Regions from separate parts of the Streptomyces sp. NPDC057307 genome, predicted to be linked through region 1. Evidence: riboswitches for the same ligand, from Rfam matches in the RefSeq annotation. Region 1 holds a riboswitch; the other holds the start of a gene.

What was found. Region 1 has a riboswitch for thiamine pyrophosphate ahead of ACFUN8_RS24570 (thiamine ABC transporter substrate binding subunit). Riboswitches for the same ligand answer to the same signal wherever they lie in the genome.
Region 2: another riboswitch for thiamine pyrophosphate. It lies ahead of thiC (phosphomethylpyrimidine synthase ThiC); the one in region 1 lies ahead of ACFUN8_RS24570 (thiamine ABC transporter substrate binding subunit).

What each region holds. Positions count from the first base shown of each region.
Region 1 is NZ_JBHUZM010000082.1:8,286-12,731, forward strand. It holds gene ACFUN8_RS24565 (ABC transporter permease) at 1-1,439, opposite strand, end outside; gene ACFUN8_RS24570 (thiamine ABC transporter substrate binding subunit) at 1,592-2,686, opposite strand; TPP riboswitch at 2,766-2,890, opposite strand; gene rlmN (23S rRNA (adenine(2503)-C(2))-methyltransferase RlmN) at 2,945-4,057, opposite strand; gene ACFUN8_RS24580 (phosphatidate cytidylyltransferase) at 4,233-4,446, opposite strand, start outside.
Region 2 is NZ_JBHUZM010000036.1:35,483-39,928, reverse strand. It holds gene ACFUN8_RS15960 (SsgA family sporulation/cell division regulator) at 111-545, shown strand; gene ACFUN8_RS15955 (YibE/F family protein) at 582-2,000, opposite strand; TPP riboswitch at 2,072-2,214, shown strand; gene thiC (phosphomethylpyrimidine synthase ThiC) at 2,208-3,962, shown strand; gene ACFUN8_RS15945 (hypothetical protein) at 4,164-4,446, shown strand, end outside.

The DNA.
Region 1 (4,446 bases):
AAGACCGTGGCACCGAACTCGCCCAGCGAGACGGCGAAGGCGAATCCGGCGGCCACCAGCACCGCTCGCCGCACCATGGGCAGATCCACCTCCCGCCAGACACGCAACGGCGACGCGCCGAGCACGGCGGCGGCCTCGCGCAACCGCCCGTCCACGGCACGCAGTACGGGAAGCATGATCCGTACGACGAAGGGGACCCCCACCAACGCCTGGGCGAGGGGCACCAGGATCCACGACGCCCGCAGGTCCAGAGGCGGCTTGTCCAGCGTGATCAGGAACCCGAAGCCGACAGTCACCGCGGAGACGCCCAACGGAAGCATCAGAAGAGCGTCGAAGCCCCGTACGAGGCGCCCCGCCCTGCGGGTGAGCGCGGCGGCCGCCAGCCCACCCACGACCAGAGCGATGACCGTGGCCACCAGGGCGTAGCGCAGGGAGTTCCAGACCGCTTCCAGCGGCGGAACGAGGAACGTGCCGCCGCTCGCCTCCACCGAACGGAGCGCCCGGTAGTAGTCGAAGCCGTACCCGGCGGGGCCGTCGAGCGACCGCTCGACCAGCACGCCGAGGGGCAGCAGGATCAGAAGCAGGACGGTGCCGAGCACCCCGGCGAGCAGCACCCACTGGCCGGCTCCGCGCGGCCTGCGCGCCGTCTGCGCGGGATCGACCAGTTTCAGGACGGTCTCCCGCCTCCGTACGGTCCAGGCGTGCAGCGCCAGGACCCCGCCGACGGCGGCGAACTGCACCATCGTCAGAACGGCGGCCGTGGGCAGATCGAGCAACTGCGCGGTCTGCCGGTAGATCTCCACCTCCAGCGTGGAGTAGGCCGGACCGCCCAGGATCTGGACGATGCCGAAGGAAGTGAAGGTGAAGAGGAAGACCATCAGCGCCGCGGCGGCGACGGCGGGGCCGAGCGCGGGCACCGTGACACGCCACCACGCCGCGAGGCGCCCGGCACCGAGCACCCGCGCGGCCTCCTCCTGCCGTGGGTCGAGCTGGGCCCAGAGACCACCCACGGTGCGGACGACCACCGCGTAGTTGAAGAAGACATGCGCCAGGAGGATCGCCCATACCGTCGTGTCCGCCCGCACGCCCCACAGTTCGTCGAGGAGCCCGCCGCGCCCCAACAGCGCCAGGAAAGCCGTGCCGACAACGACGGTCGGCAGGACGAACGGCACGGTCACGACGGCGCGCAGCACCTGCTTGCCGGGGAACTCGAAGCGTGCGAAGACGTACGCGCCGGGGAGCGCGATCAGCAGGGTGAGGGCGGTGGAGAGCGCGGCCTGCCACGTGGTGAACCAGAGCACCTGCCCGATGTCGGGCCGGCTCAGTACGTCGCCGAACCTGCCCCAGTGCCAGGATCCGTCCGCCTTCAGCCCGCGGCCGACGATCGCGGCGACGGGGTAGGCGAAGAAGACCGCGAAGAAGGCGACGGGCACGGCCATGAGGCAGAGCCGTACGGCGCTCCCCCGGCGCCGTACGACGCGCGCCGCGCGTCCCGCTCCCCGGCCCCGGCCCCGGCCCCGTCGTCGGACGACGGAGCCGGCGGCGGCAGCCTTTCGCGGGGGCCTCTCGCCCTTCCGGGCGGCCTCCGCGCCTACTTGACGACGAGTGAAGACCACGACTGGATCCACTCGTCACGGTTCTTGGCTATCTTCTCCGGGGCCACGGTCTCCGGGTTGTCGACGACGGCGCCGTGGTCGGTGAAGAGGGCGGGCAACTTCGCACCGTCGACGACCGGGTTCACGAACATGTTGAGCGGCATGTCCTCCTGGAAGGTCTTGCTCACCAGGAAGTCCAGCAGGGCCTTGCCGCCCGCCTCGTTCTTCGCCCCCTGGAGCAGGCCGGCGAACTCGATCTGGCGGAAGCAGGTGCCCGCGGCGACGCCGGTCGGCGCCTCCTTGGGCTGCGGGTCGGCGTACAGGACCTCGACGGGCGGGCTCGACGCGTACGAGACGACGAGCGGACGCTCCGCCTTCGCCTTCTTGCCCCCCGCCGAACCGGAGAATTCCTCGTTGTACGCCTGTTCCCAGCTGTCGACGACCTGGACGCCGTTGGCCTTGAGCTTCTTCCAGTAGCCCTGCCAGCCGTCGTCCCCGTACGCGGCGACGGTGCCGAGGAGGAAACCGAGGCCCGGTGAGGACTGCTCGGCGTTCTCGACGACGAGGAGATCCTTGTAGGCGGGCTTCGTCAGGTCGGCGAAGGACTCGGGCGGGGCCAGTTTCTTGTCGGTGAAGTACTTCTTGTCGTAGTTGACGCAGATGTCGCCGGTGTCGACGGGGGTGACACGGTGCTTGGCATCGTCGAGGCGTACGTCGGCGCGGACCTGGTCGAGGCCCTTCGCCTCGTACGGCGTGAACAGACCGTTGTCGAGAGCGCGGGAGAGCAGGGTGTTGTCGACGCCGAAGAAGACGTCGCCCTGCGGCGAACCCTTGGTGAGGATCTCCTTGTTGAGCGCCGCACCCGCCTCGCCGCTCTTGAGCACCTTGACGGTGTAGCCCGTCTGCTCGGTGAACTCCTTCAGTACGGAGTCCGAGGCGGCGAACGAGTCGTGGGCGACGAGCGTCACGCTCTTGGACTTCGCGCCGTCCGACGCGGTGGAGTCCTCGGACCCGCCGCCGCACGCGGCGAGCGTGGAGACTCCCAGCGCGGCGGCGACGGCGCCGACCGCCATCTTCTTCGTGGTACGCACTGAATTCCTCCTGGGGTGTCCAGGAGAAGACGCGGCCCTGCCCCGCGCCGGCGAACCGGAGCAGGGCAGGGCGCAACAGCTTGAGTGATGACCGAACTTCCTACCCAGAATGACCTGGGCAAGGTTCAGAGGGTCTGCGACCGTGAGGCTCTTCTCGGGCCTCTGCCGCACTCTCAGCGCTGTGGCGCTCCCCTGTCGGAATATGTAATTCGTTCGAACCCCAGCGTACATGGGCCCCGACGGGGCCCTTCGCCGCGCTCAGCGCTCCGTCGCCGCCAGCTGACCGCACGCCCCGTCGATCTCCTGGCCTCGGGTGTCGCGCACCGTCACGGGCACCCCATGGGACGCGATGGCCTCCACGAATGCCTTCTCGTCCTCGGGGCGGGAAGCCGTCCACTTGGAGCCGGGCGTCGGGTTGAGCGGGATCAGATTGACGTGCACCCGCTTGCCCTTGAGCAGCCGTCCCAACAGATCGCCCCGCCACGCCTGGTCGTTGATGTCGCGGATCATGGCGTACTCGATGGAGATCCGGCGACCCGACTTTTCGGCGTACTCCCAGGCGGCGTCCAGCACCTCCCGCACCTTCCAACGGGTGTTGACCGGCACGAGGGTGTCACGCAGTTCGTCGTCGGGCGCGTGAAGCGAGACGGCGAGGCGGCACTTGAAGCCTTCGTCGGCGAATCGCAGCATCGCGGGCACCAGGCCCACCGTCGAGACGGTGATGCCGCGCTGCGAGAGGCCGAGACCGTCCGGCTCCGGGTCGGTCAGCCGACGGATCGACCCGACGACGCGGCGGTAATTGGCGAGTGGTTCGCCCATGCCCATGAAGACGATGTTGGACAGCCGGGCGGGGCCGCCGGGGACCTCGCCGTCGCGCAGCGCGCGCATACCGTCCACGATCTGGTGCACGATCTCGGCCGTGGACAGGTTGCGGTCGAGCCCCGCCTGCCCCGTGGCGCAGAACGGGCAGTTCATGCCGCAGCCGGCCTGCGAGGAGATGCACATGGTGACCCGGTCCGGATAGCGCATCAAAACGGACTCGACGAGCGTGCCGTCGTGCAGCCGCCACAGCGTCTTACGGGTGGTGTCGTCGTCACAGGAGATGTGCCGGACCACGGACATCAGGTCGGGCAGCAGCTCCGTGGCGAGCTTCTCGCGCGCGGCGGCCGGAATGTCCGTCCACTCGGCGGGGTCGTGCGCGAACCGCGCGAAGTAGTGCTGCGACAGTTGCTTGGCGCGAAACGCCTTCTCGCCGAGCGCCGCCACGGCCTCGCGACGTTCCTCCGGCGTGAGGTCGGCCAGGTGCCTCGGCGGCTTCTTGGCGCCACGGGGCGCGACAAACGTGAGCTCTCCGGGATTGGGCGGTGCCATGAGCTGTTTTCTCCTCGGTACGACGAGGCCGGTGTTCCCCGCCGGCTGCGGGAGGGACATGGGCACACTGCCGGTGCCAGGAGACCTCATGTGACGGGCCCCGCGACCGCGGAGCGCAGTAAGGCCCGCCGTACGGGACGGCGGGCCTTACCAGGGTAACCGGTACGGATACGGCTCAGCCCGAGCCGACGAACACCACCAGCAGCAGCCACACCACCGGGGCCGTCGGCAGGAGCGAGTCGAGGCGGTCCATGATGCCGCCGTGACCGGGCAGCAGCGTGCCCATGTCCTTGATGCCGAGATCCCGCTTGATCATCGACTCGCCCAGGTCACCGAGCGTGGCACTGGCCGCGACGGCGAGACCGAGCAGCAGTCCCTGCCACCAGGTG
Region 2 (4,446 bases), on a different contig from region 1:
AGAAGAGGATCAAGGGGCATCAATACCGGACGTTTCACCCCTCAAACCCCCGAAATCCCTCTGAATTTCTTACTCTCCGTAACTTTCCGTCATCCACTGCGGGGTACATGATGCGCGAGTTGGTTCAGGCCGAAGTCCTGATGAGTTTCCTTGTCTCCGAAGAGCTCTCATTCCGAATTCCCGTGGAACTCCGTTACGAGACGGCGGACCCCTACGCGGTGCGAATGACGTTCCATCTGCCCGGCGACGCCCCGGTCACCTGGGCCTTCGGCCGCGAGCTGCTGGTCGACGGCATCAACGAACCCAGCGGCGACGGCGACGTCTACATCTCGCCGACCGAGCCCGAAGAACTGTCCGACGTCCACATCAGACTGCAGGTCGGCACCGAGCACGCCCTGTTCCGGGTCAGCGCACCGCCGCTGGTCGCCTTCCTCGACCGCACGGACCGGCTGGTCCCGCTCGGCCAGGAGATGGCGCTCGGGGACTTCGAGACCAACCTGGAGGAGACGCTCGGCCGCATCCTCGCGGAGGAGAACGCGGGCTGAGCGCCCCCCGGCGGCCGCCCCCGAAGGGCCGGAGGGCTACGCCTTACGGCGCCGCCCGCCGCCGCCGCGCGCCCGCAGACCCCGGAACGGCGCCCGGACGGACGCCTTCGACAGCGGTCCCGAGGACGCTCCCGCCGCCGGACCCGAGGACGCCCCCGACGGCCCCCCTGACGCGGTCTCCGTAGCCGATCCCCCCGATGTCCCCGGCCGGTCGGCCGACACCACCAGCGCCGCCAGCGCCGTGGTCACCGGCACCGACGCGACCAGACCGATCGAGCCCACCAGGGTCCGTACGATCTCCTCGGCCACCAGCTCGCTGTTGGCCACCGTCCCCACGCTCGACTCCGCGATCGTGAAGAGCAGCAGCAGCGGCAACGCCGCGCCCGCGTAGGCCAGTACGAGCGTGTTCACCACCGACGCGATGTGGTCCCGGCCGATCCGGATCCCCGCCCGGTAGAGCGCGCGGGGCCCCATCGTCGGATCCGCCTGGCGCAGCTCCCACACCGCCGAGGTCTGGGTGACCGTCACATCGTCGAGCACACCGAGGGATCCGATGATGACGCCCGCCAACAGCAGACCGCTCATGTCGATCTCCGGATAGAGACCGTGGATCAGCCCGGTGTTGTCGTCCGTGTTGCCCGTCAGACTCGCCCAGCCGATGAACACCGAGCCCAGCAGCCCGATCAGCAGCAGCGAGATCAGCGTGCCGAGGACGGCGACCGACGTACGGGCCGTCAGACCGTGGCACAGATACAGCGCGATCAGCATGATGGCGCTCGCGCCGACGACCGCGACGATCAGCGGATTCGAGCCCTGGAGAATCGCCGGCAGGATGAACAGCGTCAGTACGGCGAACGAGATGACGAGCGCGACCAGCGCCATCAGCCCGCGCAGCCGCCCCACCACGATCACCGCCAGCGCGAAGATCCCGGCCAGCACCGCCATCGGCATCGTGCGGTCCACGTCCGTGACCGAGTACTGGAGATCACGCGGCGCGTCGGGCGCGTAGGCGACCACGACATCCTGTTTCACGTGAAACTGCCGGGGCGCGTCCGGCTGGACGACCTCGACGAACGTACGCCCCTTGTCCTTGCCGCTCGTCACCTCGACCGTCGCCTTCACACAGTCCCCGGTCTGCGCGCGCTGCGCCTCACGCCCCTCCGGCGTCGACGTGTCGCCCGTCGGCGGGACCTGAGCGGCGTTCACGTCCTTGCAGTCGATCTGCTCGATCTTCACCACCCGGCCCTGCTCGGTCTGCCGGTCGAAGCCGACACCGGTGCGTTCGTGCGCCGGGGCGCCACCGGGCCAGAGCACGACGAGTCCGACAACGACGGCCGTCGCGAAGGGAATCAGCACCGCGGCGATGACCTTGCGCAGATGCTTGGAGACCGGCGCGGCCGGTCCGTGGCTGTGCGAGTGGCCATGCGTATCGGGTGTCTGCTGGGGTGAGGTCACCGACCGATCATCGCAAGAACGACGGAGGCCCTCTGTTCAGCACGCCCGACATCGCGTTAGCGTGGTGGTGCCTTTACACACGCGGGAGCTCGGAGCACCGGGCTGAGAGGACGCTGACTGTGGAGTTCCGGGGTTTCCCCGGATCCCTGAGCTGCGTCGACCGCCGAACCTGTTACCGGGTAATGCCGGCGTAGGGAGTAGGTCTCCATGACCGTTCAGGACACACACACGTCTGCCGCGCGATCCATCGGCTGGCACAAGGGGTACGTGGAAGGTTCACGCCCCGACCTCCGGGTGCCGGTCCGTCAGGTGCATCTCACCAACGGCGACGACGTGACGCTGTACGACACGTCGGGGCCGTACACCGACCCCACCGTCGAAACCGACGTACGGCGCGGGCTCGCACCGCTCCGGGAGAACTGGATCATCGGCCGCGGCGACACCGAGGAGTACGCGGGCCGCCCCGTCCGCCCCGAGGACGACGGCCTCAAGCACACCTCGCCCCGCGGCGGCCTTCGCAATCTCGACGCCGTCTTCCCCGGCCGCCCGCGCCAGCCGCGCCGGGGCCGCGACGGGCAGGCGGTGACCCAACTCGCCTACGCCCGACGGGGCGACATCACCCCGGAGATGGAGTACGTCGCCATCCGGGAGAACGTCGCGCCCGAGGTCGTACGCGAGGAGATCGCGGCCGGCCGCGCCGTGCTGCCGGCCAACGTCAACCACCCCGAGATCGAACCGATGATCATCGGCAAGCGGTTCCTGGTGAAGGTCAACGCCAACATCGGCAACTCCGCGGTCACTTCCTCCATCGAGGAGGAGGTGGACAAGATGACCTGGGCCACCAAGTGGGGCGCCGACACGGTCATGGACCTCTCCACCGGCCGCAACATCCACACCACCCGTGAGTGGGTGCTGCGCAACTCCCCCGTCCCCATCGGCACGGTGCCGCTCTACCAGGCCCTGGAGAAGGTCGACGGCAAGGCCGAGGAGCTGACCTGGGAGATCTACAAGGACACAGTCGTCGAACAGGCCGAGCAGGGCGTCGACTACATGACCGTCCACGCGGGCGTCCTGCTGCGGTACGTGCCGCTGACGGCCCGCCGCAAGACCGGCATCGTCTCGCGCGGCGGCTCGATCATGGCGGCGTGGTGCCTGGCGCACCACCGGGAGTCGTTCCTGTACGAGAACTTCGAGGAGCTGTGCGACATCCTCGCGGCGTACGACGTGACGTACTCCCTCGGTGACGGCCTGCGCCCCGGCTCGATCGCCGACGCCAACGACGAGGCGCAGTTCGCCGAGCTGCGGACGCTGGGCGAGCTGAACACCATCGCCAAGCGGCACCACGTGCAGACCATGATCGAGGGCCCCGGCCATGTCCCGATGCACAAGATCAAGGAGAACATCGACCTCCAGCAGGAGATCTGCGAGGAGGCGCCGTTCTACACGCTCGGCCCGCTGACGACGGACGTCGCCCCGGCGTACGACCACATCACCTCCGGCATCGGCGCCGCGATGATCGCCTGGTGGGGCACGGCGATGCTCTGCTACGTGACGCCCAAGGAGCACCTGGGCCTGCCGAACCGCGACGACGTGAAGACCGGCGTCATCACGTACAAGATCGCGGCGCACGCGGCGGATCTGGCCAAGGGGCATCCGGGGGCGCAGGAGTGGGACGACGCGCTGTCGGACGCGCGGTTCGAATTCCGCTGGGAGGACCAGTTCAATCTGGCGCTCGACCCGGACACGGCGCGGGAGTTCCACGACGAGACGCTGCCCGCCGAGCCGGCGAAGACCGCGCACTTCTGCTCGATGTGCGGGCCGAAATTCTGTTCGATGAAGATCTCGCACGACATCCGGCGGGACCACGGCGGTTCGCAGGACGAGATCGAGGCCGGCATGGCCGCCAAGTCGAAGGAGTTCGCGGCGAGCGGCAACCGCGTCTATCTGCCGATGGCCGACTGAGCGAGCCGGTATAAAGATCCCTGGCGGAGCCGCCTCACGAGGGCGGCTCCGCGTCCAATTCGACAGGGGTGGGGATCAAAAGTGTTGCTGAGGAGAATAGGCAGATGGGTCACGGTGACGGCTGTGGCGGCCGCGCTCGGCCTCGGTGGGGCGACCGTCTCACATGCCTCTGATCAGCTTGAGGTTCTCTACACGGGAAGCGTGTCGAGCGACCTCGGTATCCTGCAGGTCGGCGCCCGGTCCGGGGCCGACGTCGAGAACATCACGGCGCGCCTGATCTCGTACGCGACACAGACCGAGGTCGCCGAGGTCGGGTTCGACGACTTCCGGCTTGTCTCCGGTACGCGCCAGGACGGGGTCTGGCACACGGAGAAGCCGCTGGATCTGCCCGAGTTGGGCAGCTACCGCGTCGACGTGGACGTGACGGACGCCGACGGCGATCACGTGCGGAAGCAGTCCGCCGGGGACCTCGCCTACTACGTCG